2 regions of the Priestia sp. YIM B13489 genome follow, and region 2 is predicted to be linked to the other one. Evidence: riboswitches for the same ligand, from Rfam matches in the RefSeq annotation. Region 2 holds a riboswitch; the other holds the start of a gene.

Region 1 (15,980 bases), 920 kb from region 2:
GTAGGCAGTAGACGAGCAGGAATCAAATCCGTCATATAGCTGATTCCTAAACTAAACGTCGAGCCTACAACCATGCCAGCTATAAATAAACAAGCTACTAATGGAATAGCGGTCTCTTCCAAGAGACTTGCTGTAAAAAATGTAACGGCTCCAATGGATAAAATCCATCCTAATACCAATTTCCGTCCAAATTTATCGCTCAATATTCCGAGAGGAAGCTGAAATACAATAGCTCCAACTGCAAAGGAAGTCAGCAGCAGTGAAATAAACTCTACTTGCAAACCAATTCGTAAGCCATATACAGGAAAGCTTCCGTTCAGTGATGATTCTAAAAATCCATATCCAAAAGGCGGCAAAAAAGCAATCCAAGCATACTTAGCCGCCTTATAAAATCGCTTAGCCGTTTCTTTTAACGAATTAACCTCCACTTCCTGTAGGGGAAATTCATTTTTTATCAAAAATAAAAACACCCATGTTATGAGGCAAAGAGCTGAAGAAATCATAAAAGGAAGCGCTTGGTTAATTTCAATTAACGGCGTCATTAAAGGGCCAACAGCAAAACCAATACCGAAAAAAAGCCCGTATAATGAAATGTTGCGACCTCGTTTATCAGCAGGTGAAGACGATGTAATCCACGTTTGAGTACCAAAGTGCAGCGCGTGATCTCCTATTCCAATAAATAAACGGAGCACAAACCAAAAAACAACAGATTTCCACAGGGGAAACAAAGCTAAAGATACAATAACTAAAAGTCCCCCTGCTGCGATAATGGGTTTATATCCGTATCTGCGAAGCGGCCCTTCCATGAAAGGAGAAATAAATAAAATACCTAGATACAATCCAGTTGCGTTTAATCCGTTTATAGTAGAAGAAAGACCATCTTTCTCAAAAATAATAGCGATTAAAGGCAGCAGCATACCTTGGCTGAATCCAGAAATAGCGACAAGGCTAACTAAAATCCAGAAACGTTGTTTATGAGTAGCACTCACAGCATTCAACCTCTTTTTATCTATATTTTGTCAATCCAACTGTTTAATCGTACAAGGAAAACGCTTTATTGACAAGGATGTAGACGTGCTGTGCTATTAATTTGACATCTTTTTATAAGGAAAGTAGAATAAAACATGTAAATAGTTACATGTTTTAATTTACAATTAAAAGGCGATCGCTAGAATACAAACAGTGCTTAAGAAAATAGCGACATTCACAATCAATGTCGGTACAACGAGTGTCATTGGTCATACAGGAAGTGCAAAATATAAACGCTTACACAACTGCGTTTTTCTAGGCACTGCTGTGAGACACTTAGATCGCGTTGTGTCAGACATATACGAAGTGTTATAAATCAAAGGAGCGATATAAAAATGGAAAAATTTATTGGGAATCATATGATTTACACATACGAAAACGGATGGGAATATGAAATTTATATCAAAAACGAAAATACAATCGATTACCGTATTCATAGCGGAATGGTGGCAGGACGATGGGTTCGCGACCAGAAAGTTGATATTGTGAAATTAACAGAAGGTGTATATAAAGTATCGTGGACTGAACCGACTGGAACAGATGTATCTTTGAACTTTATGCCTGATGAAAAACGGATGCACGGCATTATTTTCTTCCCAAAATGGGTACATGAACATCCTGAAATTACCGTGTGCTATCAAAATGATCATCTTGATTTAATGCATGAATCCCGTGAAAAATACGAAACATATCCTAAATACGTTGTACCCGAATTTGCTGACATTACATTTATCAAAAATGTCGGAGCGAATAATGAGGAAGTTATCGCTCAAGCGCCTTACGAAGGAATGACAAATGATATTCGCGCCGGAAAATTAATTTAACACAGAGTCATAAAAAAGACTGAGACAAAAGTATTTTAGCTGAAGGAAGATCCGAACGATGAATCGAGATTCTTGAGGGAGAATCAAATTCGTTCGGATCTTTTTATGGTGATGGTGTAACAAGTATCCGTATTGAGAGTAGTTGGTTATATAAAAAGCGGTTTATAATGAAGTAAAGGAGTGAAGGAAATGGAATTTAACATGAAAAAAGAGGCGGGATTTACAACAAATCTTCCTTATGGAGAGCTACATATCGCCGGAGATGAAGAATATGGCTTTCGTCCGTATCAGCTAATGGTATCGTCCATTGCTGTTTGCAGCGGAGGCGTGTTAAGAAAGATTCTAGAGAAAAAAAGAATTGCTTTTTCTGATTTACGCATCCAAGCTGGCGTGACGCGAAATGATGAAAAAGCGGGGCGAATCGAAAAAATTCATTTGCACTATATCATTACAGGAGAAGAGCTTCCATTAGACAAAATTGAAAAATCAATTGAGCTAGCACGAAAAAATTGTTCAATGCTACAGTCGGTTATTGACAGTATTGAAGTGACAGAAACCTTCGAAATTAAATGAGGTTGGGACAAAAGTATTTTAGCTGAAGAAGTTCCGAACGATGAATCAAACTCGTTCGGATTTTTTAGGGTGTTGTTACAAGCGGTTCAGCTCTTTGCTCCCATTTGTTCGTCTTTAGATGGAATGGACTTAGCTACGTCTCAATCTCATATTTCCTTCGGTTTGCTGCCGGCTTTATCAAAATAGCGCATGCGTTCAGGAGTCAGCTGAAGAAGCAAATAATTTGGGTCATCTGGACTTTTAATCCACTCTTTTAACTTTTTATTCCAAAATTTCTTTTTTAACTCTTCGTTTGTTTCTACATTTACTTTGGCTTCTACCTCTACATACGGATCACTCCAACCTTGCCCATCATAGCCTAACAAAATATGAACGTAAGGGTTTTTTTCTAGTTCTTCGACTTTATGGGTATCTTTATTGGTGGCGGTGTAGAGCACAAGATCTTCATGAAAAAACATCATAAAGCGTGAATACGGTTTTCCATCTTGAATTGTAGCTAACGTTCCAATTGTATAGTCATCCAGTACGGATAAAATTTGATTTTTCACATCATTATTGCTCATTTTTTCACTCCTTATTATATCTTTTTACCCTTGGTAGTTTGGCTGATTTTTAACTATCTTAATCAAAAATCAATTAAGGGTTTATCATTTATAAAAATAGGTTAAAAATACTAACATTGACGGTGAGTCTATACAAATTCCATTAATTTGATATGATTGATTTTGTTGTCAAAAAATGAATAAGGTAGGTGTACATATCGATGATCAATCGGATTTTTCTTATAGCGGTTATTCTTGGGGTGCCGCTATCTGTTATTGGGCACATGATGCACTGGTCAGATGTTCTTATGTTTATTATTTACTGTTTAACAATCATTGCCCTCGCAGCTTTTATGGGGAGAGCAACAGAGAGTTTAGCTGTTGTAGCTGGTCCTCGAATAGGCGGACTATTAAACGCTACGTTTGGTAACGCTGTAGAATTAATTATTTCTATTTTTGCTCTAAAAGAAGGTCTTACAGCGGTGGTGCTTGCATCGTTAACCGGTTCTGTATTAGGAAACCTCCTTCTTGTAGGCGGTCTTTCATTCTTCATTGGGGGATTAAAATTTAAGCGTCAAGAATTTAATGTCTATGATGCAAGACATAATTCTGGATTATTGATCTTTGCCGTTATCGTTGCGTTTGTTATTCCTGAAGTGTTTGCTAGTGAAATGGACGAAGCGAAGACCATGTCCCTGAGTGTCGGAATCTCCATTATTCTCATCATCTTGTACTTAGCGGCGTTATTTTTTAAGCTGGTAACGCACCGAGGGGTGTATCAGCATAAAAGTGAAGAAGTGGAAGAACATGAGGAGCCAGAATGGTCAATGTGGAAAGCGATTACTGTTCTCTTTTTGTCTACGTTAGCTGTAGCTTACGTATCCGAAAGCTTGGTTAGTACAATCGAAATTGTATCGGAAAGTTTTGGGTGGAGTGAGCTGTTCATCGGGGTCATCATTGTAGCGATTGTTGGAAACGCAGCAGAGCACGCTTCGGCTATTATTATGGCCGTTAAAAACCGCATGGGTGTAGCTGTTGAAATTGCTGTTGGATCCACTTTACAAGTCGCGATGTTTGTAGCACCGATATTAGTGTTAGTTTCGCTGATGTTCGAAAACCAAATGTCTCTTGTCTTTACTTGGCCTGAGTTGATTGCGATGGTAACGGCCGTATTTTTAACTATTGCTATTTCTAATGACGGAGATACAAACTGGTTCGAAGGTGCAACTCTTTTAGGTGCTTATATTATTATGGGAATTGGTTTTTATCTTATTTAAAAAAGAAGAGGCTGGAACAAACCTGTTTTAGTTGAAGGAAGAATCCGAACGATTAATCGTTCGGATTCTTTTTGTGTAAGTGAATAGAAGAATTTCCCTTTTGGTATTCAGGATAAAACAGGAGATGTTTGAAAAAACTATGGTTGCATTCATTAACGATGTTGAAAGGAGTTTCTAGATGTTACGTAAATTGCTTTTATTTGTGTTTACCATCATTATTTCATTTTCATGTTCAACGAAGATCGCCATTGCGAAAACAGCTCAGCCTACCATCAACGTGCCTTCTTCAGCTTTAAATATTTCAAAAGAAAATACGTATCCAAATGCTAGTCAAGATACGCCATATTTGCAGCCGAGTGAGTTTACAAAAGAGCTCATTGAAACATCAAATGTAAAAATTGAAAACCCTGATTTAATTCGTATATTAAATGAATCAAACATTTCTAAAACTCCATGGGCAATTGGTTTTAGAGCAACCGTCTTTTTAGGACAGTGGCCATTAAATTACGAATCAACAGAAACAAACGTTAACTGGCAACACCAGCGAATCAATACAAATCATTATGATAACAGAGCAGGAAAAAATCAGTACAAAATGATGTACAGCCAGGAAAATCAAAGTCATGTAAAAGGCGGATTAACAGCAAAAGTGCCTCAGCCTGATCATGTGAAACAAATGATGCTAATTGAAGCAGCTAAAAAAACAAAGCTCACTTTATCATTTCAAACGTTTGTAGGTGCCGGAACGAAAAAAGACCAGGTCTATAACGTAGCTCCTAAAAAAGTAGGTTATCTGTATGCGTATACGCCTGCTGTAAGTGAAAAGGGAAAAGTAACATATGGAGAAGTGTATGTTACAGTAAAAGGCAGCAAGCGCTCAATTGTGGTGAGAAATGTAACGTCTCAAGGAATTGGAGCATGGATTCCAGTACAAGATTATGTTTCCTTAAGCTTTGGGGCTTACGATCAGCCGAGATAATAAAAAAGAGATTCCAGTGGTGGAATCTCTTTTTGTTATTTTGTGATATTCGCTTGGAGTTTGCTAAAATCAGTATCTTGATAATAGCTGTTTTTCACCAAAATATTAGGTCCTAAACAAGACACTGCTGAACAATGACAGCTAAGTTCTTTAGAAATCGTGCTTTGCTGCCACATATCAAAAGCGTCTGTAAGCTTTGTATCTTGAATGTTGCCAAGAGGAGGCGTATCACCAAAATCCGTTACGATAATATCTCCGTCGAAAATATTGACATTTAGGCGAGAGCGCCCGTCTGGATCGTTTCGAACGGTTACATTTTTACTGCTATACAAGCGCTGTAAAAGCGATAAGTCTTCCTCATTATTACTGCATGCATAAAACGGCAGCGTGCCGAATAGCATCCACACATTTTCATCTCGAATATCAAGAAGGTGATGAATAGCTTGACGCATTTCAGGAAGAGATAATGTTTCTAGAGTGCTGGCAAAGTCACTTGGATACATAGGGTGTACTTCGTGACGCTGACAAAGCATTTCATCAACAATTTGACGATGAATCTTTTCCATATGAGGAAGCGTACGTTTATTTAACATCGTTTCAGCTGATACGGTTACACCTGCTTTTACAAGCGCGCGGCTGTTTTCAATCATACGGTCGAAATATTTGGCGCGCTGCTCATAAGTAGGCTTTCGCTCCATCATTGCAAAGCCAGCTTCCACAAAGTCGTCCATCGTTCCCCAGTTGTGAGAAATATGTAAAACATCTAAATAAGGAATGATTTGTTCGTAACGAGCAAGATCTAATGTTAAATTTGAATTAATCTGTGTACGGACACCTCGTTCATGTGCATACTTTAATAAAGGCACCACATAATTTTTCACAGAAGATAGAGACATCATCGGCTCTCCACCCGTAATGCTTAACGCTCGAAGAGTTGGAATTTCATCGAGACGTTTTAAAATTAAATCAAGCGGCAGTGCGTTTGGGTCTTTTGGCTGCAGCGTATATCCAACTGCGCAGTGCTCACATCGCATATTACAAAGCGTCGTTGTGGTAAATTCAACGTTTGTAAGCGTCGGTTTGCCATATTGTTTCATATCTAAATACGCTTCCCACGGATCGAACTCCGGGGTAATTCGTTGTAAAGTGGCCATAAAAAAACTCCTTTTATTTTTCCGTAAAGTGAAATGATGATGAAAACATCTCACGGTCCGTCCTGCTAGACTAAATTATACGTCTCATTCAAAACGGACACCAGTGACTATTATGGATTTTATTGCTTTTAGTTGTCAAATATGAAAGTATTCGTTAGGATATAAAGAAATACGAATGAAAAGCTATATCAGGAGGGTTTAAAATGGGAAACGCCGTTCGAGATAAAGATTCACAAGTACGTTATTTAAAAGATCGTTTAAATATGTTTGTACACGTATTAGACTCCATGGAGCCTGAAAACACAGACCTAGAAGACATTGATCGTTTGATTACAATGATTGATGACCTCGAAGCAAAATGTGAGCAGTTTAAAAAAGATAAAGAATGAACAAAGGAAAAAGCGCTAGAAAAACTAGCGCTTTTTTGCTTGAAGTGGAAATCCTCCTATAAAGGTCTTTCGAAACAATTTTTGAAGGAGTATAATAAATTTTGAAAGTTGTACGACAGATAGATAAATACATACATTAGCGGGATATGGGAGGAATTAAGTGATGATTGAAGCTTTAAAACAAAGCATGTACGATTTAATTGTTGAAACATCTACAAAATTGCCAAAAGACGTTCGACGTGCTATCGCAAAGGCAAAAGCGCGTGAAAATGCAGGAACGCGTGCGGCAATGTCTTTAGCGACCATTACCAATAATATTAAAATGGCGGACGATAACTTGTCGCCAATTTGTCAAGATACAGGTATGCCTACATTTAAAATTAAAACCCCTGTAGGAGTGAATCAGCTTCAAATTAAAGAAGCGATTTATTGGGCAATTGAAGAAGCAACAAAGCACGGAAAGCTTCGCCCTAACTCCGTAGATTCGTTAACGGGAGAAAACAGCGGTAATAATTTAGGCGGCGGCACGCCGGTTATTAAGTTTGAGCAGTGGGAAAATGACTATATTGATGCGCGTCTTATTCTAAAAGGCGGCGGCTGTGAAAATAAAAACATTCAGTACAGCCTGCCTTGTGAAGTAGAAGGTTTAGGTAGAGCTGGCCGTGATTTAGACGGTATTCGTAAATGTGTGATGCACTCTGTGTATCAAGCACAAGGTCAAGGCTGTAGTGCCGGCGTCATTGGTGTTGGAATCGGTGGCGACCGTACAACAGGCTATGAATTAGCAAAAGAGCAGCTGTTCCGAAACTTAGATGACGAAAATCCAAATGCTCAGCTGAAAGAATTAGAAGAGTATGTAATGGAAAATGCTAATAAGTTAGGAATCGGCACGATGGGTTTTGGCGGAGAAACGACATTACTTGGCTGTAAAGTCGGCGTAATCAATCGTATTCCTGCTAGCTTCTATGTGTCAGTTGCGTATAATTGCTGGGCTTACCGCCGCTTAGGTATTAAAATCAACGCCGATACAGGAAGTGTTCAAGAGTGGCTGTATCAAGAAGGCGAAGAAGTAGATTTTAATAAAAATGCAGGCGCCGAAGAGAAGCAAAATGCGGATGAAACAAAAGAAGTTGTATTACAAGCACCTATTACAGAAGAGCAAATTCGTGAATTAAAAGTTGGCGACGTGGTGCGCATCAACGGCATGATGTATACAGGACGCGACGCTATCCATAAACATTTAACAGATCACGATGCACCAATTGATTTAAATGGACAAATCATTTATCACTGTGGTCCGGTTATGTTAAAGGACGAAGACGAAAAATGGCACGTAACCGCTGCAGGACCAACAACAAGTATCCGTGAAGAACCTTACCAAGGGGATATTATGAAGAAATTTGGTATCCGCGCGGTTATCGGTAAAGGCGGTATGGGTCCTAAAACGCTTGCTGCTCTTCAAGAGCATGGCGGTGTATACTTAAATGCGATCGGAGGAGCTGCACAGTACTATGCTGATTGTATCAAGAGCGTAGAAGGCGTTGATTTGATGCAGTTTGGTATTCCTGAAGCAATGTGGCATTTAAAAGTAGAAGGCTTTACAGCTGTAGTGACGATGGATTCACATGGAAACAGCTTGCATGCAGATGTAGATAAGTCTTCATTTGAAAAGCTTGAGCAATTTAAAGAACCGGTATTTAAATAAACATACATCAAAAGCGTATGGTAAAAAGTAACGTTCATGAACGAGAAAATTGAGTGGATACTAAGCGTAAAATGACTTCCGAAAGGAGCTTCTTATGCGCCGGTTCACCTTTTTTCTCGTTTTTTTATTCGTGATGTCAATAGGCATAGCATCTGTTGAAGCACAAATGTATCCAAACAATCCGATCAGCTGGGGATTTCAAAAAAGTAAAAATCACAAGCCTGCATCCGCAGGTACAGCTTATGAACAAATTCTTGCTAAGTATGATGCTTTTTACCTCGGAGATACAAATAAAAAAAATATTTACTTAACGTTTGATAATGGTTATGAAAATGGTTATACACCGCAGGTATTAGACGTGCTCAAAAAAAGAAAGGTTCCTGCCACATTCTTTGTAACAGGACACTATTTAAAAGAAGAGCCTAAGCTTATTAAACGAATGGTAAAAGAAGGGCATATTGTCGGGAATCATTCATGGCATCACCCTGACTTAACTCAAGTGGATGACGCACGTTTTAAAGAGGAATTGCAAAAAGTAAAAGATGAATACAAGAATATTACTGGTCGTGATGAAATGAAATACCTTCGCTCACCTAGAGGGGTATTTAGTGAACGAACGCTAGCTCTTTCAAAGCAAGAGGGCTATACGAATGTATTTTGGTCACTTGCATTCGTTGACTGGAAAGTGAATGAACAAAAAGGCTGGCGCTACTCATACGACAATATGATGGCTCAAATACATCCAGGTGCGATCATGCTTTTGCATACCGTTTCAAAGGATAACGCAGATGCGTTAGATCAAGCGATTGTGGATTTGAAAAAGCAGGGCTATACGTTTAAAAGTATTGATGATTTAATGAACGAACGCAAACAAATGAAGAAAAGTCCTTCTAAAACGAAATAAAGATAAAAACCGATGGGAATGTTTCTCCTGTCGGTTTTTTGCTGTTGAAGTGTTATAATATGCGTTGATGTCTTTTTTAAAGCGATACGGTCTAATAGGTTTTAAGCAGATAAAGACCGTTAATAACTATATAAAGAATTTAAACTAATCGGAGTTGGTCTCATGAATAAACCAAAAACTGAAATGAAAGTTCAAAAAGGACAAACGTTTCCGTTGACGATAAAAAGACTCGGTATTAATGGAGAAGGCGTAGGATATTTTAAGCGCCAAGTCGTCTTCGTGCCGGGAGCATTACCAAATGAAGAAGTGGTTGTAGAAGCAACAAATGTCCAGCATAAGTTTGCGGAAGGGAAAATCAAGCGAATTCGCAAAAAATCTCCTCATCGCGTAGATGCGCCCTGTCCTATTTACGAACAGTGCGGAGGCTGTCAGCTTCAGCACTTATCCTATGAAGGTCAGCTAGAATCGAAGCGTGATATTGTTCTGCAAGCGTTCGAACGTCACAGTTCATTAAAAAAAGTAGAGGAAAAAACACGCCAAACAATTGGCATGGAAAATCCTTGGGGCTATCGTAATAAATCACAATTCCAAGTAGGTGTGGATAAACAAAAAGTCATCGCTGGTTTGTATGGACTGAACTCTCATCGACTGATTGACATTGAAAACTGTCCTATTCAGCATGGAGCCACGAATCACGTGACAAAAGAAATAAAACGAATTTTACAAGATCTTCAAATTCCTATCTACAATGAACGCAAACGCCGTGGTATTGTACGTACCATCGTATCTCGAGTAGGCTTTGAAACGGGTGAAGTGCAAATTGTCTTGATTACGGCTAAAAAAGACATTCCGAAAAAAGAGCTGCTGATTAAAGAAATTCAGCGCCGCCTACCGGAAGTGAAATCACTTGTACAAAACGTAAACGGTCAAAAAACATCGCTTATTTTTGGAGACGAAACGTTTACACTTGCTGGAAAGTCGGTGATTCAAGAAACGTTAGGAGATATCTCGTTCGAACTTTCAGCGCGTGCATTCTTCCAGTTGAATCCTCTTCAAACCGTGAAGCTATACGACGAAGTAAAAAAAGCAGCTGCGCTAACAGGCAGTGAAAAAATTGTAGATGCTTACTGCGGAGTAGGGACAATTGGCTTATGGCTTGCTAAAGATGCCAAAGAAATTCGCGGAATGGATACGATTGAAGAATCGATTGTAGACGCAAGAAAAAATGCCCAAGATCATGGGTTTGAGCATGCTACGTACGTAACGGGTCCAGCTGAAAAATGGATGCCGCAGTGGGTAAAAGAAGGCTGGAAGCCAGACGTTATCGTCGTTGATCCGCCGCGAACAGGCTGTGATGACAAGCTTCTAAAAACGATTTTACAAGTGAAGCCAAAGAAAGTGGTTTACGTTTCTTGTAATCCATCCACATTAGCCAAAGATGTGCAGCAGCTGTCGAAGGCTTATTATGTTGATTACATTCAGCCTGTTGATATGTTCCCTCATACGGCGCACGTGGAGAATGTGGTGAGTTTGACGTTAAAGAAATGAATAGAAAAAGAGTAAAGGGCAGATTTGATTCTGCTCTTTTTTCTTTGAGCTGTACTCTTATTAATGGAGAAAGGTGTTAAAATTCCACATCTGTTCTTTTAGTGTAAAAAATATCTTAGTATAGTTAGATGAAATTCTCATAAAGTCTAGTCTTGGAAAGTGTTACATCGCTAAAGAGAGATTACATAAGAGGGTTAATTCCTTTAATATAAACTATAATGACGTCTTTTATACAAATAATAAACGCAAACTCTATCCCAAAACCCAAACCTTTAACCACCTCGATAATACTATAGTAATAAAACTACTAAAAAGTATGTACAAAGGAGCAGAGGTCAGATGGACTCAATGTTTTTAAAAGGGCTTACGGGAGAAGTGGTAACGCCAAAAGATCCCATTTATGAGGAGGCTCGTCAGGAATGGAATCGCGCTGTTAATAAATTTCCGCTTGTGATTGTGTACTGTGAAAAAAAGCAGGATGTTGTGAATGCGATCCGCTGGGCGCGCAAGCATCGTGTTGAGATTCGTATTCGATCTGGCGGTCATCATTATGAAGGATATTCTACAGGTGACTGTGTAGTAGTCATTGATATTAGTCGATTAAATAGGTTGAAATTAGATAAAAAACGGAACATTTTAAAGATGGAAGCAGGAGCGAAAAATACGGAAGTGTATGATTTCATCGGTTCGAACGGATATGTGTTTCCAGGAGGAACGTGTCCGACTGTTGGCGTGTCGGGCTTTACGCTCGGAGGAGGCTGGGGACTTTCGAGCAGACTTTACGGGTTAGGATGCGACAGCTTGATAGAGCTAGAATTAGTCAATTATGAAGGAAGGCTCATCAAAGCAAACGAATCGTGTAAAGCTGATCTTTTTTGGGCATGCCGCGGTGCCGGTGGCGGTAACTTTGGCGTTGTAGTAAGCATGACGTTTCAGCTTCCAAAGCCAACGAACAACTCTGTGACGCTCGTTCGATTCTTTTATGTAGGTACTACAAAAGAAAAGCAGACACAAGTGATGAATATATGGCAAAACTGGCTGCCCGAACTGGACAAACGTATGACGCTAGTTGCAAGCTTTTATAATGCAGAAGGAGAAGGGTTAGGCATATTTGCAAACGGATTCTTTTACGGCTCCCCAGAAAGAGCTCGGAAGATTTTGCAGCCTTTTGCAGAAGTAGAAGGGTTTCGAGTAGAGCTGAAATCATTATCTTTTCTTGAAGCGGTAAAAAAAATAGAAGCAACCTATCCTCCGTCTGAAAAATTTAAGTCAACGGGAAGATTTGTGCACAGAAGCTATTCACATGGTGAGCTTGAAAATCTTACAGATCTCATACAGCGTCCGGCAGAAGGGTCCGTTTATGCCGCGATTTCTCTTTATGCACTAGGAGGAGAAATCCGCAGTGTTGGTAAAAGAGAAACGGCTTTTTTCTACAGAAACGCCAGATATATTATGGGGTTTCAGTCTGTATGGACAGAAGATGCATTTGCAAGAGCAAACAGAGATTGGCTTCGCAAGCGATTTGAATATATTAAAAGTATTACGATAGGCTCCTATGTGAATTTCCCTATCAGTAACCTTAGAAACTACGAGCATGAGTATTTTGGAGAAAACGCAGAGAGATTAGAAAGAGTGAACAAAAAGTACGATCCGTTTAATGTGTTCAGGTTCGCGCAAGGACTCAGGTAGCGTGAGGAAAAGGATACTAAGTTGACGATTGAAAATGTTCGATTACCTTTTTTCGAAGAAGGTAAATAAATGAAAGTAATCTTTCCTGTTGACAAAGTATCCAACTGGTATTAGAATAAACAACTATTCGACAGTCATTCTATTGATTGAAAAATTTAATACGTAGAAAGCTATGATTGCTATGGATCACACTATAGCAGGAGCAGCTTCTGGAGAGATCGCGATAGTTTCGCGACGCCGAAGGGTTCACAATCTCAGGCAAAAGGACAGAAGAGTACCGGATATTTATTTGGCATGTTACTAATTGGTAGCATGTACTTTAATATTTGTTATTCTTATGACCATGAGATTGGAGCGCATCCAATCTCTTTTTTTATTGGACTTTATTTGTAGTCCGCACGATCGCATCAAAGGTTTTATTGTTAGGAGGAGTTAGAGTTGGAACAACGAGAATTAAAGAGGGATTTATCCAATCGTCATGTTCAGCTAATTGCGATTGGGGGAACCATTGGTACGGGCTTGTTTTTAGGTTCTGGTAAAGCAATACAGCTTGCAGGTCCCTCTATCATCTTTGCTTATTTAATTGTTGGTATTGCGCTTTTTTTTGTGATGAGAGCGCTAGGAGAACTACTGCTGTCTAAAGCAGGTTATCAATCGTTAACTGATATTGCTGAAGAGTATCTTGGACCATGGGCGTCATTTGTAACGGGATGGACCTACTGGTTTTGCTGGATTATGACAGCTATGGCTGATGTGATTGCAGTTGGCGTATATGTGAAATATTGGTTCAATATTCCTCAGTGGATTCCGGCACTTATTTGTGTAATCATTTTATTAGGTCTTAACTTATTAACCGTAAAATTATTTGGAGAATTAGAGTTTTGGTTTGCTTTAATAAAGGTTATTACGATTCTTGCATTAATTATTATTGGCGTTATTTTGCTGGTAATGGGATTTAAAACAGATGCGGGATCTGTTACTGTTCAAAACCTTTGGAATCATGGAGGGCTGTTTCCAAATGGGGTTTCAGGTTTCTTACTTTCATTCCAAATGGTTATATTTGCATACGTCGGGGTTGAATTGGTAGGGGTATCGGCAGCAGAAACATCAAACCCCAAAAAAAATATTCCATCGGCCATTAATAAAATTCCGCTGCGAATCTTATTTTTCTATGTTGGAGCGCTTATCGTTCTGTTGTTTATTAACCCGTGGATGGAATTAAATGCAGCAGAAAGCCCATTTGTTAAAACCTTTAGTTTAGTCGGAATTCCGCTTGCTGCTGGAATTATTAATTTTGTTGTACTAACTTCAGCCGCTTCTGCCTGTAATAGCGGAATGTTTTCAACAAGCCGTATCTTATATAATTTAAGTAAAAATGACCAAGGGCCATCTAAGTTTGCAAAACTGAACAAAAACCACGTACCAAGCAACGGATTGTTCGTATCTACGCTAGTCATCTCAGCGGGAGCTCTTTTAAGCAAGCTTATACCAGACCAAGCTTTCGGCATCGTCACGACCATTAGCGCTATTTGTTTTATTTGGGTGTGGAGTATCATTCTCATTTGCCATCTAAGGTATAAAAAGACGCGTCCGCAGCTGCATGCAGCATCAGCATTCAAAGCACCGTTAACACCATTCATAAACTATGTTGTGTTAGCTTTGTTTGCGGTGATTCTTGTTATTATGCTGTTTTCTGACGCGACGCGCCCAGCCTTATTGTTGACGCCCGTTTGGTTTATTCTCTTATTTATTTTTTACTGGACTAGAAGGAAAAAGAAAATAAATCTTTAAAGGCTAGAAAATCAGCAGGGAACAAACATGATTTTTTATAAAAGAATATAGTAAATTTCTGACCTCATCACTCCGTGATGAGGTCTTTTTAGTGGAGAATAAATAATTGATTTCTCCTGCATGAATAAAATGCAGGAAGCAAAGTTTATAGAAGAAAACTAAAAATTTGTTCTAACAGAAAACACAGCGAGAAAGCTCGTAGTTTTCTGATAGGAATGTAGAACAAATTGCTTTTCTTCTGTGTCTAAAGATGGAATTCCGTCATTTATATGGAAAAGTTTTCATTTTGCAGTACAATGGAGGTAGACTTCATTAGATTAAGGTGAACAAACATGAAATGGTTTAAATCTCATACGTTTTGGAAAATCTTCACGATTAATGTGCTTCTTATTTGTACCGTACTGACGCTAATGTTTATTGTTTCAAGAGTGATGCTGCCTAATATTTCTCAAGATCAATATCGGCAGGTAACTGATAAAACCGTCAAGAGAATGAAAGAGCAAATTAACGTCGTCATTAAAGATATTTGGAGCCTAGGCGACGAGGTACAGCAAGATCCTATTTTTTTATCGGATGATGAACAAGAAATAGACAAAGAATTGCAAAAAATAGTTAATATTTCACCGTATATCGATAGCGGAACCATTTTTAATGTAAAAGGGTATGTTGAGCATTATTACCCGAATGATTTAAAGAATATGAAACATGTGAACTTAAGTAAAAGAAAATATTTTCAAGAAGCGCTGCGAACCAAAAAAATATATTTAAGCGATGTTGTTTCAGCAGATACAAAGCACTACATTGTGGTGATGGCGATTCCTATTTTGGATGGGCAGCAAAATGTAAAAAAGGTCGTAAATTTAGCGCTGCGAATTGAAGAAAATAAAAGTTTTCAATCCATCTTTCAAACGTTCGATATAGGAGAGAACGGCTATACATTTATTGTAGACCGCAATGGTAGAATTATTTCCCACCCAGAGAAACAGAGAATCGGTGAAAATGCTAAGAAAAACGAAATCGTTCAGAAAACGATGAATCATAAATCAGGATATCAGCGCGTGGTGAACACCGAAGGTAAGTATTTCTTTGCGTCTTTCGAATATATTCCTGTTTTAGATTGGGGAATTGTCGCTGAATTACCCGTTGAAGAAATTTACAGGCCTTATGAAATGTTTGAAAAAACGCTTTGGATCGTTTCAGGCGTTACGATTTTACTGCTTTCTTTTTTTACTGCGTTATATGCAAGGCAAATTGTGAATCCAATTCATAAACTATATGAATTGGCGGGACAAGTAGCGCGCGGGAATTTTAATCAAAAAATTCCGGAACGAGAAATTGAGCGGGGCGAAATCGGTATTTTATCTAAACAGTTTAATGAAATGATTAGCTATATACGCCATTCTAAAGCGAATTTACAGCAAAAAGAAAATCAGCTGCAGGAACAAAAAACGTTTTTAAGACAAGTTATTGACATTAATCCAAGCTATATTTATGCTATCAATCAAAAAAGGGAATTCATTCTCGTTAATGAATCTTTTGCAATGCTCTTAGGTGAAAAATCTGATGACTTAATTGG
Region 2 (15,980 bases):
TCCTTGAACGGAATCGTCTTCAAATGCTGGGTCTGTAATGAAAGTGAGCGAAGCAGGAGTTGCTTCTCCTCCCGTCTTTTCAATATAGTGCCAATAAAATGGACGATTCATCAATTCTTTATCGAGTTCAATCGTTAATTGAACCGTCAGGTAAGAAGATGTTTCTGTGACAATAGAACAATTATTAGCTAGAAAATAACGCTTTAAAAATTGATGAATATCAGTTTGCTGCATGCTGATCCTCCTCGCTGTCTTCGTATTGAATAATAGACGTCAAGTTCTCCATTTTGATTTTTATTTCTCCTTCACTCCGTGAATGAAATAAAATATCCTGAATATGCTCTTCGATATTTTTTAAATCAAGCTTTGTTAAAATATCATCTAGCTCTCCAACAACTCGTTCAAAAAGGTTTATTTTTTCGTATAACAATTTTAAAATATGTTCTTCGACCGTATGTTGAATGGCTAAATTGTAAATGTGAACATCATGTTTTTGACCTAAACGATGGACCCTTCCAATTCGCTGTTCTAGACGCATTGGATTCCACGGCAGATCATAGTTAATGATATGATGACAAAACTGAAGATTGATTCCTTCTCCGCCTGCTTCAGTGGCAATAAATACTTGCGCGTGGCTTTCAAAAAGCTGCTTCATCCAGTCTTTTTTACCTCGCTTAAATCCGCCTCTAAAAGGTACAGAGGTAATTCCATGCTGTTTTAAATACCACTGTAAATACAGTTGAGTTGCTCTGTACTCAGTAAAAATAATGACTTTATCATCAATTTTCTGAACGAGTTCTAGCACTTTTTCTGCTTTTGCATTTTGCGGAACTTGCTGAAGTAGTTCCATTAACGGAGTAATCATATGTTCCGTTAATGCGCTGTTTGGATCTTCCTGACGTTCCAGCATGTTTTTTAATGTCATATACACCGCTTCACGGCTGCTGCAGGCCTCTCGCTGCAGGGTTAAAATTGAAAAAGCGCTTGAAGGGTGGAGTCCGTTTCCTTTAAAAGATGTAATCGCATCGTATAGCTCCCGTTCTTTCGCCGAGAATTCAACAGGAATGGTTTGAACAATTCGCTTTGTCCATTCGATACCCGTATCGTGGCGGCGATTTCGAATCATAACTTTGTTAACAAGCTCTTTTAAGTGTTCATCGTTTTGCAAAGAGCGTTTTTTAGCGGAAAATAATTCTTCGAAATAGTCTTTATTGCCGAGATGACCAGGCTTTAAAAGAGAGACTAAGTTAAAAATTTCTTCAATTCGATTTTGAATCGGTGTTGCGGTTAGCAACAGACAAAATTTCTTTTTTAGACTTTGCACAAATTCATAGTTTTTTGTTTTGTTGTTTTTAAGTTTATGAGCTTCATCAATGATGATGAGGTCGTAGTCTTGTTCTAGCACAATTTCTCGATGAGGAGAACGTTTTGCTGTATCAATTGAAGACACAACGATGTCACACTGATCCCACACGTATGATTTTCTTTGAGGGACTGCGGGAATATAAAATTTTTGGTTCAATTCCATAGCCCACTGTGAAACAAGCGAAGCTGGAACTAAAATGAGAACTTTTTTAACAAGTCCGCGAATCATATATTCCTTCAAAATTAACCCTGCTTCAATCGTTTTGCCCAGTCCTACTTCATCTGCTAAAATGGCTTTCCCATTCATTGTTTCAACTACTTGTTTGGCTACTTCGAGCTGATGAGGAAGCGGCGTTAAATCGGCTAGATGTTTTGGGCTTTGTAGTCCTTCAAATTCTGAGATAAGCGTTTGGTCTTCTATTTCATAGGCAAGTTTATACAAATCCCATGCAGACCAAGGGCCGTCTTGCTCCAATTTAGTTGAGAAGGCTGCTTCCCATGTTTCATCGATGTTTAATTTCACTTTCATGATAAAAATGCTCCTTTGTGAAAAATTTTTATTGAACAAATGATAAGAATCAGGTAGGATAAAAATATATTTAGAAAATTTGAAAAAGAAAATAGATTAGCACTTTACAAATGATTGTGTGAATAAAGATAGATACATCTTTCAGTAGTATGCCCAACTTTACCAACTTTATAGAAGCGAATGACGACACGGGGAGAGACTACTTGAATGTAGCGCCGAAGGAGCAAGCAATAAAATTGTGAATCTCTCAGGCAAAAAGACTCTTGTTTGACGCAGCTCTGGAGAGCGTCTATGCGTTTATAGACCACCCACGAGGCAAACCTATTCATTTATAGGTAAACTTTCAGGTGAAAAGGACAGAGACTTCCTACTAAATACAGTAGGGGGTTTTCTGTCCTTTTTTGTTTGGATAAATAGTGATCCCCACACTATTTGAAAACTCCCCGTTATGAAAAGTTTCACGTGAAAAAGAGGAGGACATAAATATGACAACAGAATTACACAAAACGCCGCTTTATGATACCTATCAAAAATATGGTGCCAAAACAATTGATTTTGGAGGATGGGCTCTTCCCGTTCAATTTTCTTCTATTAAAGAAGAGCATGAAGCTGTACGTACAAAGGCAGGCCTTTTTGATGTCTCTCATATGGGAGAAATTCTTGTAACAGGAGCTGATAGCTTAGCTTTTCTTCAGCACACGATGACAAATGACGTTTCTACCCTCGTAGATGGAAAAGCGCAGTATACGGCCATGTGTTATGAAGACGGAGGCACGGTAGATGATTTGCTGATTTATAAAAAAGCAGATCAAGAGTATTTGCTAGTCGTAAACGCTGCTAATATTCAAAAAGACTATGAGTGGCTGGTGTCTCACAAACAAGGAGATGTAACGCTCGTTAATCAGTCTGATGAAACTGCGCAGCTAGCTTTGCAAGGTCCTGTAGCAGAAAAAGTTTTACAAACGTTAACGAACGAAAATTTAGCTTTGTTAAAGCCATTTACATTTGCTGATGATGTAGAAGTAGCGAATGTAAAAGCTCTCGTTTCACGTACTGGGTACACCGGGGAAGATGGCTTTGAAATTTATTGTTCTTCAGCTGACGCAGCTCACTTGTGGATGGCTATTTTAGAAGCAGGCAGTGATGAAGGTGTGCTGCCTTGCGGATTAGGTGCTCGCGATACGCTTCGTTTTGAAGCTACTTTGGCTTTATATGGCCAAGAGCTTTCAAAAGATATTACGCCCATTGAAGCTCGAATTGGATTTGCAGTAAAGACGAACAAAGACAGCTTTATTGGAAAAGAAGTGTTAAAAGAACAGCGTGAAAGCGGGGCACCTCGTAAGCTGGTAGGAATTGAAATGATTGATAAAGGTATACCAAGACACGGTTACGAAGTACTTGCAGATGAAGAACAAATTGGATTTGTGACAACAGGTACACAGTCACCGACATTAAAGAAAAACATCGGTCTAGCACTATTGTCAGCAGAGTATACAGAGCTTGGTCAAGAAGTGGAAGTGCAGGTTCGGAAAAAGCGCTTAAAAGCAAAAGTGGTTTCAACACCTTTTTATAAACGTTCAAAGTAAGCTTTGGGGAGGAATTTAACATGTTACATCGCTATTTACCAATGACAGAACAAGATCAGCAGCAAATGTTAGCAGCAATTGGTGTTTCATCTGTTGATGATTTATTTTCAGATATTCCGCAGCGCGTTCGTTTTCAAGGAGAATACAATATTAAAAAAGCGGCTTCAGAGCCTCAGCTGTTAAAAGAATTAAATAGTATGGCTGCTAAAAATGCTCATTTAAAAGACTATGCTTCTTTTTTAGGAGCAGGAGTTTACGATCATTACATGCCGGTTATTGTTGATCATGTTATTTCTCGTTCGGAATTTTATACGGCCTATACTCCGTATCAACCGGAAATTTCTCAAGGAGAACTTCAGGCCATCTTTGAATTTCAAACAATGATTTGTGAGTTAACGGGGATGGACGTGGCTAATTCTTCTATGTATGACGGAGGAACTGCTTTAGCAGAAGCCGCTATGCTCAGTGCGGGTCAAACAAAAAAGAAAAAAGTACTTGTCTCTGCGGCTGTTCACCCTGAGTCAAAAGATGTGTTAAAAACGTATGCGAAGGGTCAATACATTGAAGTGGTAGAAATCCCTTCAGCAGACGGCGTAACAGATATGATTGCATTAGAAAAAGAGATGGGGAGTGACGTGGCAGCTGTTATTGTCCAGTATCCAAATTTCTACGGACAAATCGAGCCGTTAAAAGAAATTGAAGAAATTACCCATCAAGAAAAATGCATGTTTGTGGTTTCAAGCAATCCTTTATCATTAGGTTTACTTACGCCTCCTGGAGAATTCGGAGCTGATATTGTCATTGGAGATGCACAGCCATTTGGTATTCCAAGTCAATTTGGAGGCCCGCACTGCGGATACTTTGCAACTACGTCTAAGCTTATGCGAAAAATCCCAGGACGATTAGTAGGGCAAACGGTCGATGAAAACGGTAAGCGAGGGTTTGTTTTAACCCTTCAAGCGCGTGAACAGCATATACGCCGCGATAAAGCGACGTCTAACATTTGTTCAAATCAAGCGTTAAATGCTTTAGCAGCATCAGTTGCAATGACAGCTTTAGGCAAGCAAGGTGTAAAAGAAATGGCGCTGCAAAACTTATCAAAAACGCATTATGCATATGAAGCATTAAAGGCAAAAGGGGTAAATGTAGCATTTGAAGGACCGTTTTTTAACGAATTAGTCGTGAAGCTTCCGGTTTCGGTAACAGAAGCAAACAATCATTTATTAGCATCAAAAATAATTGGCGGTTATGATCTTAGCCGTGATAACCAAGCGCTTGAAAATCACATGCTGCTTGCTTTTACAGAGCTCCGTACAAAAGAGGAAATTGACCAACTTGTAAATGAATTGGGGGATCTTCATGCTTAATCAAAATCAATCACTTATTTTTGAAAGCAGTAAAGAAGGGCGAATCGGCTATTCATTGCCAGAGTTAGATGTGCCGCAAGTAAATGCTGAAGAACTGCTTGGGAAAGCGTATGTGCGTACCAAAGCTCCTGAGCTTCCTGAAGTATCAGAACTCGATATTATGCGTCATTACACCGCGCTTTCAAAACGAAATCACGGGGTAGACTCAGGGTTTTATCCGCTTGGTTCATGTACGATGAAATATAATCCCAAAGTGAATGAACAAGCAGCACGCATTGCTGGGTTTGCGCATATTCATCCGCTTCAAGATGAGCAAACGGTTCAAGGTGCTCTCGAACTTTTATATGATTTACAAGAGCATTTAACAGAAATTACAGGAATGGATGAAGTAACACTTCAGCCAGCAGCAGGTGCTCACGGCGAGTGGACCGGGCTTATGATGATTCGTGCCTATCATGAAGCAAATGGTGAGACGCAGCGAACAAAAGTCATTGTTCCAGACTCAGCTCACGGAACGAACCCGGCTTCGGCAACAGTTGCGGGATTTGAAACGGTGACGGTAAAATCAAACGAACATGGTTTAGTGGACTTAGAGGATTTACGCCGCGTAGTAGGAGAAGATACAGCCGCTTTAATGTTAACAAACCCAAATACGCTGGGATTATTTGAAGAAGATATTTTAGAAATGGCTGAAATTGTTCACGCAGCAGGTGGAAAGCTTTATTATGATGGTGCAAATTTAAACGCAGTATTAAGTAAAGCCCGTCCTGGAGATATGGGGTTTGACGTTGTTCATTTAAACCTTCATAAAACGTTTACAGGCCCTCATGGAGGAGGCGGTCCTGGCTCTGGTCCGGTAGGGGTAAAAGCAGATTTAATTCCGTATTTGCCTAAACCAGTGCTTGTGAAAACAGAAGAAGGCTATCACTTTGACTATAACCGTCCTCAGTCAATTGGGCGTGTAAAGCCGTTTTACGGCAACTTCGGTATCAACGTTCGCGCTTATACGTATATTCGTTCAATGGGTCCAGACGGCTTAAAAGCGGTGACGGAAAACGCTGTGCTAAATGCCAACTATATGATGCGTCGTTTAGCAGAACACTATGAGCTTCCGTTTGACCGTCACTGTAAGCACGAATTTGTTTTATCTGGAAAACGTCAGAAAAAGCTTGGCGTGCGCACATTGGATATTGCGAAACGACTGCTTGATTTTGGCTATCATCCGCCGACTATCTACTTCCCGCTTATCGTAGAAGAGTGCATGATGATCGAACCAACGGAAACGGAGTCGAAAGAAACGCTAGATGCGTTTATCGATGCGATGATTCAAATTGCAAAAGAAGCAGAAGAAACGCCTGAAGTCGTACAGGAAGCTCCGCATACAACGGTTGTGAAGCGCCTTGATGAAACGCTGGCAGCGAGAAAGCCAGTTCTTCGCTATCAGAAAGAACAGGCTGTTCAAAACGTCTAACAAAAAACCTCGCCCAAAGGCGAGGTTTTTCTATATACATACCATTATTTTTTCTTTTTCACTTTACCGTTCCACATTTTGAAGCCGCCTTTTAAATCATAGATTTCTTGAACACCGTGGCGACGAAGCATTTGTGCTGCGCGTCCTGTGCGCATTCCGCTTTGACAATAGATGTAGACAGGTTGATCTGGACGAAATTCTTTAATGCGCATACGGAACTGTGAAAGAGGAATATTTCGTGCGCCTAAAATATGTCCGTTTTCGAATTCATTCGGTTCACGAATATCAACTAGCTGTGCCTTGCGGTAGCCGCTGCGGAATTCTTCTTCAGTTAACGTTTTCATAATGCGACGTTGGACAAAGAACATAACGACAGAGTATATGATGATTACTCCAAGTAAAATGAGTACTGCTGTAATTGCTGACATGCTGATTCTTCCTTTCTTCGACAAAATCCATACTCTTATTATATAAGTGAATGAAATTAGAAGTAAAGCGATTTTGCCTTGAATCTAGCGGATTTCTTCCCGGAAATGAAAAAACTACCACATTTGAATTCACAGTTTTATGTTGCTCTTTGCTTTTCCTTAGCTCAATCTTTTGGTAGACTAAAAAACGGATTTATTTTTTATATTACATATAGCTGAGGATGAGGTAGATGAAAGCAAAGTGGAGATTTATTGATTCCAACAACCGTTCGCCTTATTACAATATGGCGTTAGATGAAGCGTTATTAGAATGGCATAGTAAAGGAGAAATTCCACCTACGATTCGTTTTTACGGATGGAACCCTCCAACGCTGTCAATCGGTTATTTTCAAAAAGCTGAAAAAGAAATTAACTTTGATAAAGTAAAAGAATTAGGGCTAGGCTTTGTAAGACGTCCAACGGGCGGCAGGGGCGTGCTTCACGATGAAGAGCTTACTTACAGCGTAATTGTATCTGAAGAGTATCCTAACATGCCCAAGACAGTTACAGAGGCATATCGCGTAATCTCTGAAGGTTTACTGGAAGGATTTCGTTCGTTAGGGCTCGAGGCTTATTTTGCTATTCCTCGTTCAGAAGAAGAAAAAAATAGCTTAAAAAACCCTCGTTCGTCCGTGTGCTTTGATGCTCCTTCTTGGTATGAACTAGTTGTAGAGGGCCGCAAGATTGCTGGAAGTGCCCAAACTAGACAAAAAGGAGTTATTCTACAGCACGGCTCTATTCTGTTAGAGATTGATGAAGATAAATTATTCAGCGTGTTTAATTATCCAAATGATCGCGTGAAAGAAAGAATGCAGCGCGCATTTCGTTCTAAAGCGGTAGCCATTAATGCAATTGCGGGCCGCAAAATCTCTATTGAAGAAGCAAAAGAAGCGTTTTATAAAGGATTTGCTTCTGCTCTTGATATCGATTTAGAACCGTATACACTGTCTGAAGAAGAGGAAGCATATGTAGAAGAACTAGCGCGCACAAAGTACGGATCGGATGAATGGAACTTTAAGCGCTAAACGGATGCCCATGGGAAATAGATAAAAGTGCAACTTCTTATAAGTTGCACTTTTTAGTGGAATTTTTAGAAACAATGCTTGGCTAATAGAATACATAGGGAAGAAAAGTCAAACACTTTTTTTACGAAAAAAAAAATATTTCACTTGACACCCTTCTATATGTAGATGTTTGGAGAAGTGTCAAATACTATATATTGAATTCGTCCAAGCCGTGTGGTAAGTTATTGATAGTTGATTGAAAAACTCTATTTCCTTTAAAAGGAAATAGAGTTAATAAATTTATAGATGTTCGATAGGTAAGGAGTTGTGAGAATGACTGTTTTGTTAAATCAAAAAGTGAATATGAATGTTGAAAAGCTCAATTCAGATATTGAACGCTTTCCGCAAGTACATCCGATTACACCGGATATGAAGTTGACTCATAAAGGTGTTTCAAGATTGGTAATGTTAGACCGCTATGCGTTTAAAGATACGGAAAAATTAACGTTATCAGAAGGAGATTTTGTTGTTCTAACTGTAAAGGAAGATCCAAAATTTCCAGCACGAGGACTTGGCTATGTGGAAAGCATTAATTTTGAGCAAAAAACCGCTGTTGTCAAGGTAGAAGATGAGTTTAGAGGAGCTTTATCGCCTGAAGAAGCAGAAAACGGATTAATCACTCGTTCTTTAGATGTCATTGAAAAACCTCTAGAAGTCTTCTACGAGCAAATTGCAAAACGTAATGCAACAGGCTTAGCTTCTGTGGAAAAAACAGAAGAAAAGCGCAAAGAGTGGTTTGAAAAGTTCTATCAAGAGCTTGTTCAGCTAAACTTTGTACCAGCTGGCCGCGTTCTTTACGGTGCAGGTGCTGATACGGACGTAACGTACTTCAACTGTTATGTAATGCCTTATGTAAAAGATTCACGTGAAGGTATTTCAGAACACCGCAAACAAGTAATGGAAATCATGAGCCGTGGAGGCGGTGTTGGAACGAATGGTTCAACTCTTCGTCCGCGCAACACGCTGGCTCGCGGTGTAAACGGTAAATCATCTGGTTCGGTTTCATGGTTAGATGATATTGCTAAACTGACGCATCTTGTTGAGCAAGGTGGGTCACGTCGTGGGGCCCAAATGATCATGCTTGCCGACTGGCATCCTGACATTGTAGAATTTATTATTTCTAAAATGCAAAACCCTCGCATTTTACGTTTCTTAATTGAAAACACAAATGACGAAATGATTAAAAAACATGCGCAAGATAAATTGAAGTTCACGCCGCTAACAGAGTCTGAAGAAGCGATGTACCAAGGAATCATTAACTATAAACAAATTCCTGGTCTTGGTGGGTTCAGTGAAAAAATCATCAAAGATGCAGAAGAAAAGCTGCAAACAGGCGGAACGTACAGCGTTCATAACTCAGAGTTTTTAACAGGAGCAAACATTTCTGTATGCTTAACAAAAGATTTTATGGATGCTGTTGAAAACGACGGAGAATACGAACTTCGCTTCCCAGACGTAGAAAGCTATTCAAAAGAAGAAATGGCTAACTACAATGAAAACTGGCACGAAGTAGGCGACGTGCGCGAATGGGCAAAACAAGGAAACAAAGTTCGTACGTATCGTACTATCCGTGCAAAAGAGCTATGGAACTTAATTAATATTTGTGCAACGTACTCAGCTGAACCAGGCATTTTCTTCTTTGACAATGCTAATGATATGACAAATGCTCAAGCATATGGTCAGCACGTTGTTGCAACAAATCCATGTGGTGAACAACCACTTGCACCATTCTCTGTCTGCAACTTAGCTGCTGTTAACCTAGCGCAAATGGCAGATAAAGAAACGAAAACTGTTAACTTTGAAAAGTTACGTCAAACGGTTGAAACAGGCGTTAGAATGCAAGATAACGTTATTGATGCAACTCCTTATTTCTTAGAAGAAAACCAAAAGCAAGCGCTTGGCGAACGCCGCGTTGGCCTTGGTGTAATGGGTCTTCACGATCTTCTTATTTATTGTGAAACAGAGTACGGCTCTGACAAAGGCAATGAGTTAGTAGATAAAGTGTTTGAAACAATTGCAACGACGGCTTACCGCGCGTCTGTAGAGCTTGGAAAAGAAAAAGGAAGCTTCCCGTTCTTAGTAGGCGAAACAGATGCTGAAACGGCTTCTTTACGTGAAGCATTCACAAATACAGGCTTCATGAAAAAAATGCCTGAAGATATTCGTGAAAACATTAAAGAGAACGGTATCCGAAACTCTCATTTATTAACAGTAGCGCCAACAGGCAGTACTGGAACAATGGTTGGAGTATCAACGGGTCTTGAACCTTATTTCTCATTCTCATACTTCCGAAGCGGCCGTTTAGGTAAATTTATTGAAGTAAAAGCTGATATCGTTCAAGAGTATTTAGATCAGCATCCAGAAGCAGATCCAAACAACCTTCCTGAATGGTTCATTTCAGCTATGGAACTTGCACCACAAGCTCACGCGGATGTGCAATGTGTGATTCAGCGCTGGATTGACAGTTCAATTAGTAAAACAGTAAACGCTCCTCGCGGTTACACGGTAGAGCAAGTTCAAAAAGTGTACGAGCGTCTGTATAAAGGCGGAGCAAAAGGCGGTACGGTGTACGTAGACGGCAGCCGTGATGCACAAGTCTTAACGCTAAAAGCAGAAGAAAATACGTTTGATGAAGAAATTGAAGCGCCAAAAGAAGAAACGAAACCGCACGTTGTGTTAGTTGATACAATTAATGAAATTCGTTCAACTGATGTAACAATCGGTTCTGAAGTAGGTAATACGTGTCCGGTTTGCCGTCAAGGAACGGTAGAAGAAATGGGCGGATGCAACACATGTACAAACTGTGGTGCACAGCTGAAATGCGGCCTTTAATTTTGAATATGATTGACTAGTAAAAGCTGACTCAAACGAGTCAGCTTTTATTATGTATAAAAATGGGGCATAAATAAGAAGCGAGATCGAACGGTTCTTGTATTTGAATAAGCATTGTAGTATGATTTTAATTGAATGTCTTTTATCCAGTTTTATCTTATGACATCGCTTTATTTACACGTTTTTTTCACATAGATTATCAAATATGAACACGATATCACTATAAGAAACAGACATTTATGACTTATTATTAGCAATACATAATATTAATTGGGGGAGATTTCATGCCTACACCGAGTATGGAAGATTATATTGAACAAATATATATGCTAATTGAAGATAAAGGATACGCTCGAGTGTCTGATATTGCTGATGCATTGGCGGTTCACCCCTCATCTGTAACGAAGATGGTTCAAAAGCTAGACAAAGATGAGTACTTAATTTATGAAAAATATCGAGGCCTTGTTTTAACAGCTAAGGGGCAGAAGATTGGAAAACGTCTTGTTTATCGCCACGAGCTTTTAGAGCAGCTGCTGCGCATCATTGGCGTAGATGAGAAAAATATTTATGATGACGTAGAAGGAATTGAACATCATTTAAGCTGGAATTCCATTGATCGAATTGGAGATTTGGTTCAATACTTTGAAGAAAATCATAACCGTATTCAAGATCTTCGCAATGTACAAAAACGAAATGAAGAAGAGCAAAAATTATAAGAAAAAAGCAGCGGCCAATAGCGTCACTGCTTTTTTTCTTTTTATCATAACTTGTTGCTGAGTCGACTACAAATGTAGAGTGGGTAGTTTGGAGGAGAGGCTGTGTACGTCGACGGAGTGTTTTCAGGTGGCGGTATTAAAGGGCTTGCACTGATTGGCGCGTTACAAGCTCTAGAAGAAAAAGGCTTGATCTTTCGGCGGTTAGCCGGAACGAGTGCGGGTTCCATTATTTGTGCATTTGTAGCAGCCGGTTATACAAGTGAAGAAATTGTTGAAATGATGAATGAAATTGAGTTATCGTCTTTTTTAGATCAAAGAATGTCTTTTTTACCATCAAGCTTGACAAAGTGGCTGTTTTTATATTGGAAAATGGGATTATATAAAGGAGAAAGGCTTGAAAAGTGGATTGCTGAAAAATTGCGGAGCAGAGGAATTCGTACATTTGCTGATTTGCCTGATCAGTCGCTGCGTATTATTGCTTCAGATTTGACCAACAGTACGATGCTTGTTCTTCCAGATGATTTGCCTAAATATCAAATCGACCCGAATCGCTTTTCTGTAGCAAGAGCCGTTCGAATGAGCTGCAGCATTCCATATTTTTTTGAGCCGGTTAAATTAAAATCTACCCCAAGCAGTTTAATAGTTGACGGGGGCGTGTTAAGCAACTTTCCAATTTTTCTGTTTGATGATGATAAAAGTCTTAAGAAACGACCGGTAATTGGGGTGAAGCTGAGCCCGAAGGACGAAGAAAGGGAACGGAATAAAATTAAGAATGCCGTTGGTTTATTCAGTGCGCTTTTTGAGACGATGAAAGATGCGCACGATGCAAGACATATTTCAAAACGTCACGAAAAAAATATTATCTTTTTACCTGTTAATCAAGTTTTTGCGACAGAATTTACCCTCACAGAAGAACGGAAGGAAGAGCTGATTGCGTTTGGTAAAAAGCGTACAAGGGCATTTTTGAAAAAATGGTGCTATTAAAAAAACAAGGAGGTTTTTCTCCTTGTTTTTTTAAAAGAATGCTCTATTTTTCTTTTTTCCTTTTTTACCTTCGATGACGGTCAAGTGTGAGTTGTTTTTCTTTTTCTTTAGCGGTTTCGTTGATTTGGATACCGGGCGCTTATTTGAGCTTCGGTACGTATGCATATCAACTTTGTTGCTTCCTCGCTCTTTTTCTTTTTGACGCAGTTTTGATTGTTTTACTGCGCGCACATAGCCTCTATCTTGACCTTTTGTCTGAGAAGGGCGGAGAATAAACCGATAAACTAAGTAAAACAAAATGATAAACAGAAAAATATAACCTGCTTGACGTAATAAAACAGCTGGATCTGTAATCAACGTAAATGCAAAGCCAATGACTCCTAACCCGATTAGACCATATACAAGTGGTTTCACGAATGGACGTCTCATTTTGTTCACCTCCTAAAATAGTAAAAAAAGAAAGCAAAACGGTGTGGATTAGACAACTTGTTCGTCAGTGGTAGAAGAAAGTTCATTTTCAACGCGTAAAAGTTCTTTAAATGAAGCAATCGCAACTTCAACTTGATCATCTTTTGGTTCTTTGGTTGTTAAAAGCTGAAGCCATAAACCGGGATAACCTAAAAAGCGAAGAAGAGGGACATGACGAACTTTATTGGTTAACTGTAACACTTCAAATGATAAACCAAGGACAACTGGGATTAATGCAAGGCGATCCACAATTCGTAACCAAAGAGGATCCGTTGGAACGAGTAGGTAGACAAACATTCCTACAACTACGGTAAAGAGGATAAAGCTACTTCCGCAGCGATAATGAAGTCGAGATTGTGCTTGCACGGCTTCTACCGTAAGTTCAGCATTGTTTTCATATGCATTAATGACCTTGTGTTCTGCTCCATGATATTGAAACACCCGTTTAATAAGTGGCGTTTGTGAAATCACATAAATATAGCCAAGGAGCAATAATAGTTTAAATACTCCTTCAATAAAAACCTGAGCTACACTTGAAGTGAAAACAGGACGTGTCAATTGTGCTAAAAACACAGGAATCAATGTAAATAGTACTTTCCCGAAAAGAAAGGATATTACACCAATAGTTGCAACGCCAAATATTAAAGATAGTTTTGATTCTTTTTTCTCTTTTTGTTGTTCTTCTGCTACTTGAGCATCATCTTCTGGATTCACGTCATAGCGTTCAGAGGAAAAGTTCAAGTGCTGCGTACCGTTTGCACTGGCTTCAACAATAGCAGCAATTCCTCGTAAAAAAGGAATTTTTTTTAAAGCAGTGAGTACGGAATTTGATTTTCTTTTTGAATGAAAATAATCAATAGATTGATCTTTGCGACGAATAGCCGTCACCATCATACGTTTGCCACCGAACATGACGCCTTCTATAACGGCTTGACCACCATACGCAGGTTTTTGCAATTTAGACATTTCAGGCACCAACCTAACTTAACTAGACTAGACTTCTTAGTATTTTATATTCTACAGCAAAATCAAATAAACCTCTAGGCGGATGCATGTTATCTAGTTTAGCCAATATTTTTCATCTCCACACCCTTGTTATGAATTTTTTTCCTTTCACTTATAAAATTTGTTTATGAAACTCTGTGCGAAGTAGTTTAAAAATGTCTCTTTGATATCAGGCTCCCTTCTTGCGTATAGGAAGAGTAATAAACGTAAAAACTTAGAAATGAGTCAGTAGGAAATGAGAAAAAAGTTCATACTACATCAAGAGGTGATTAATATGTCAGAACCTAAAGAACAGCATGAAAAAAAACAGGATAACCACCCTACGCATAAACAGGAAATGTCTTTTTTATTTAAAGCCATCTTTATTTCCTTTTTTGGAGGGATTTTCTGGAGCTTTATTGGCTATTTAAATTATCTGTTCAGCTTTAGTGTTATCAATCCAAATATGCTTTTAGATCCATGGGCATTAGGTGATTGGAAGGATAAAGGAATAGGTGTTATCGTCAGTATTTTTCTTATAGGAGTATTATCTATTGTTGTCGGGTTGTTATACTACGTCCTATTAAAGAAGTTTAAAACAATTTGGATAGGTTTTGCTTACGGCTTATTATGGTGGGCAATTGTATTCGTTGTTTTGAATCCGCTCTTTCCCAACTTAAAAACAATTGGAGAGCTTCCAGCTAACACGATTATTTCATCCCTCTGTATTTATATTTTATATGGTGTATTCATCGGATATTCCATTTCTTTTGAAGCTGCAGAGCTTCAAACAAAAGATGAATCTACAGATTTTCAAACGGCGAATAAGTAGTGTGAATGTTCCAACGTATGCTAATATATTCTATATAATGATTTAAAAAGAAAAATAAAGTGCAAATTCACATGAGTGAGCTGCATAAAGGGTTCGTAGTAGGGGAGAGTGTTGAATTAAGATGAATAAGATTTTAGTAATAAACGGTCCTAATTTAAATCGTTTAGGCGTACGCGAACCAGCGGTATATGGGACAGATAATCTTCAAAATCTTGAAGAGAAACTTCAGCGAGCAGGCAGAGACCATGGGATAGAAGTTGAGTGCGTACAGTCTAATCACGAAGGTGTAATTATCGACTGGATTCATGAAGCGGATGAAAAATTTGATGGGATTATGATCAATCCTGGTGCTTTTACTCACTACAGTTATGCCATTCGAGATGCGATTGCTAGTATATCTGTTCCTGTTATTGAAGTGCATATTTCGAACGTACATAAGCGTGAAGAGTTTCGCCACCATTCGGTGACGGCACCTGTTACACATGGTCAAATTGTCGGGTTAGGTTTATATGGATATGAGCTTGCCCTGCAGGCACTTTTACAATTAAGGGGGAAATAAAATGAAAATCGAAAAACTACGCGAACAGTTTTCAAAGTTGAATGTGGACGGTGTTGTAATTACAAGTGAATATAACAGGCGCTATATGACCAATTTCACAGGATCTGCTGGTGTCGTTATTATTTCTGAAGACAAAGCGGCATTTGTAACAGATTTTCGTTATGTTGAACAAGCAACTAGTCAAACAGAAGGTTTTGATATCGTTCAGCACAAGGGTCCTATTGTAGAAGAAGTAGCGAATGTAGTGAAACAATTTGGAATTAAAAAGCTTGGTTTTGAACAGAATTATGTTACATATGGACAGCATCAATTATTTGATAAGCATATCGGCGCGGAACTTGTTCCAATCTCGCACGCAATCGAAAACTTACGCTTGATAAAGAGTGACTCAGAGATTAAGATATTAAAGGAAGCTGCAAAAATAGCAGATGCAGCATATGAACATATTTTAACCTTTGTTCGTCCTGGTTTAACAGAGCTTCAAGTATCTAATGAACTGGAGTTCTTTATGAGAAAACAAGGCGCAACATCTTCATCTTTTGATACAATTGTTGCTTCAGGGCATCGCGGGGCTTTACCCCATGGTGTTGCTTCTGACAAAGTCATTGAAAAAGGCGAACTTGTAACGCTTGATTTTGGCGCATACTATAATGGTTACTGTTCAGATATCACACGAACATTTGCCGTCGGTGAAGTAAGTGATAAGCTAAAAGAAATTTATAATGTCGTACTGCAAGCGCAGCTTAACGGAATGAG

The links. A riboswitch is a leader RNA that binds a small molecule or an ion and turns the genes downstream of it on or off. The one in region 2 is predicted to bind glycine.
Region 1: it holds a riboswitch for glycine, as region 2 does, so the genes downstream of both, ACFX4W_RS07215 (amino acid permease) here and gcvT (glycine cleavage system aminomethyltransferase GcvT) in region 2, are expected to answer to the same signal.

Annotation. Positions count from the first base shown of each region.
Region 1 is NZ_JBHZOQ010000053.1:235,934-251,913, reverse strand. Features, by position in the region: gene ACFX4W_RS07275 (MFS transporter) at 1-989, opposite strand, end outside; gene ACFX4W_RS07270 (phenolic acid decarboxylase) at 1,365-1,853, shown strand; gene ACFX4W_RS07265 (OsmC family protein) at 2,043-2,426, shown strand; gene ACFX4W_RS07260 (pyridoxamine 5'-phosphate oxidase family protein) at 2,573-2,989, opposite strand; gene cax (calcium/proton exchanger) at 3,190-4,245, shown strand; gene ACFX4W_RS07250 (YfkD famly protein) at 4,424-5,224, shown strand; gene yfkAB (radical SAM/CxCxxxxC motif protein YfkAB) at 5,260-6,378, opposite strand; gene ACFX4W_RS07240 (SE1561 family protein) at 6,582-6,767, shown strand; gene ACFX4W_RS07235 (fumarate hydratase) at 6,931-8,472, shown strand; gene pdaA (delta-lactam-biosynthetic de-N-acetylase) at 8,567-9,376, shown strand; gene rlmD (23S rRNA (uracil(1939)-C(5))-methyltransferase RlmD) at 9,539-10,924, shown strand; gene ACFX4W_RS07220 (FAD-binding oxidoreductase) at 11,264-12,613, shown strand; glycine riboswitch at 12,813-12,893, shown strand; gene ACFX4W_RS07215 (amino acid permease) at 13,052-14,404, shown strand; gene ACFX4W_RS07210 (PAS domain-containing sensor histidine kinase) at 14,737-15,980, shown strand, end outside.
Region 2 is NZ_JBHZOQ010000053.1:1,160,929-1,176,908, reverse strand. Features, by position in the region: gene ACFX4W_RS11860 (YqhG family protein) at 1-234, opposite strand, end outside; gene ACFX4W_RS11855 (DEAD/DEAH box helicase) at 221-1,894, opposite strand; glycine riboswitch at 2,075-2,167, shown strand; gene gcvT (glycine cleavage system aminomethyltransferase GcvT) at 2,380-3,480, shown strand; gene gcvPA (aminomethyl-transferring glycine dehydrogenase subunit GcvPA) at 3,501-4,847, shown strand; gene gcvPB (aminomethyl-transferring glycine dehydrogenase subunit GcvPB) at 4,840-6,318, shown strand; gene ACFX4W_RS11835 (rhodanese-like domain-containing protein) at 6,363-6,746, opposite strand; gene ACFX4W_RS11830 (lipoate--protein ligase family protein) at 6,977-7,810, shown strand; gene ACFX4W_RS11825 (vitamin B12-dependent ribonucleotide reductase) at 8,123-10,681, shown strand; gene mntR (transcriptional regulator MntR) at 10,966-11,397, shown strand; gene ACFX4W_RS11815 (patatin-like phospholipase family protein) at 11,500-12,381, shown strand; gene ACFX4W_RS11810 (SA1362 family protein) at 12,412-12,810, opposite strand; gene ACFX4W_RS11805 (DUF1385 domain-containing protein) at 12,859-13,815, opposite strand; gene ACFX4W_RS11800 (YqhR family membrane protein) at 14,129-14,665, shown strand; gene aroQ (type II 3-dehydroquinate dehydratase) at 14,787-15,224, shown strand; gene ACFX4W_RS11790 (M24 family metallopeptidase) at 15,226-15,980, shown strand, end outside.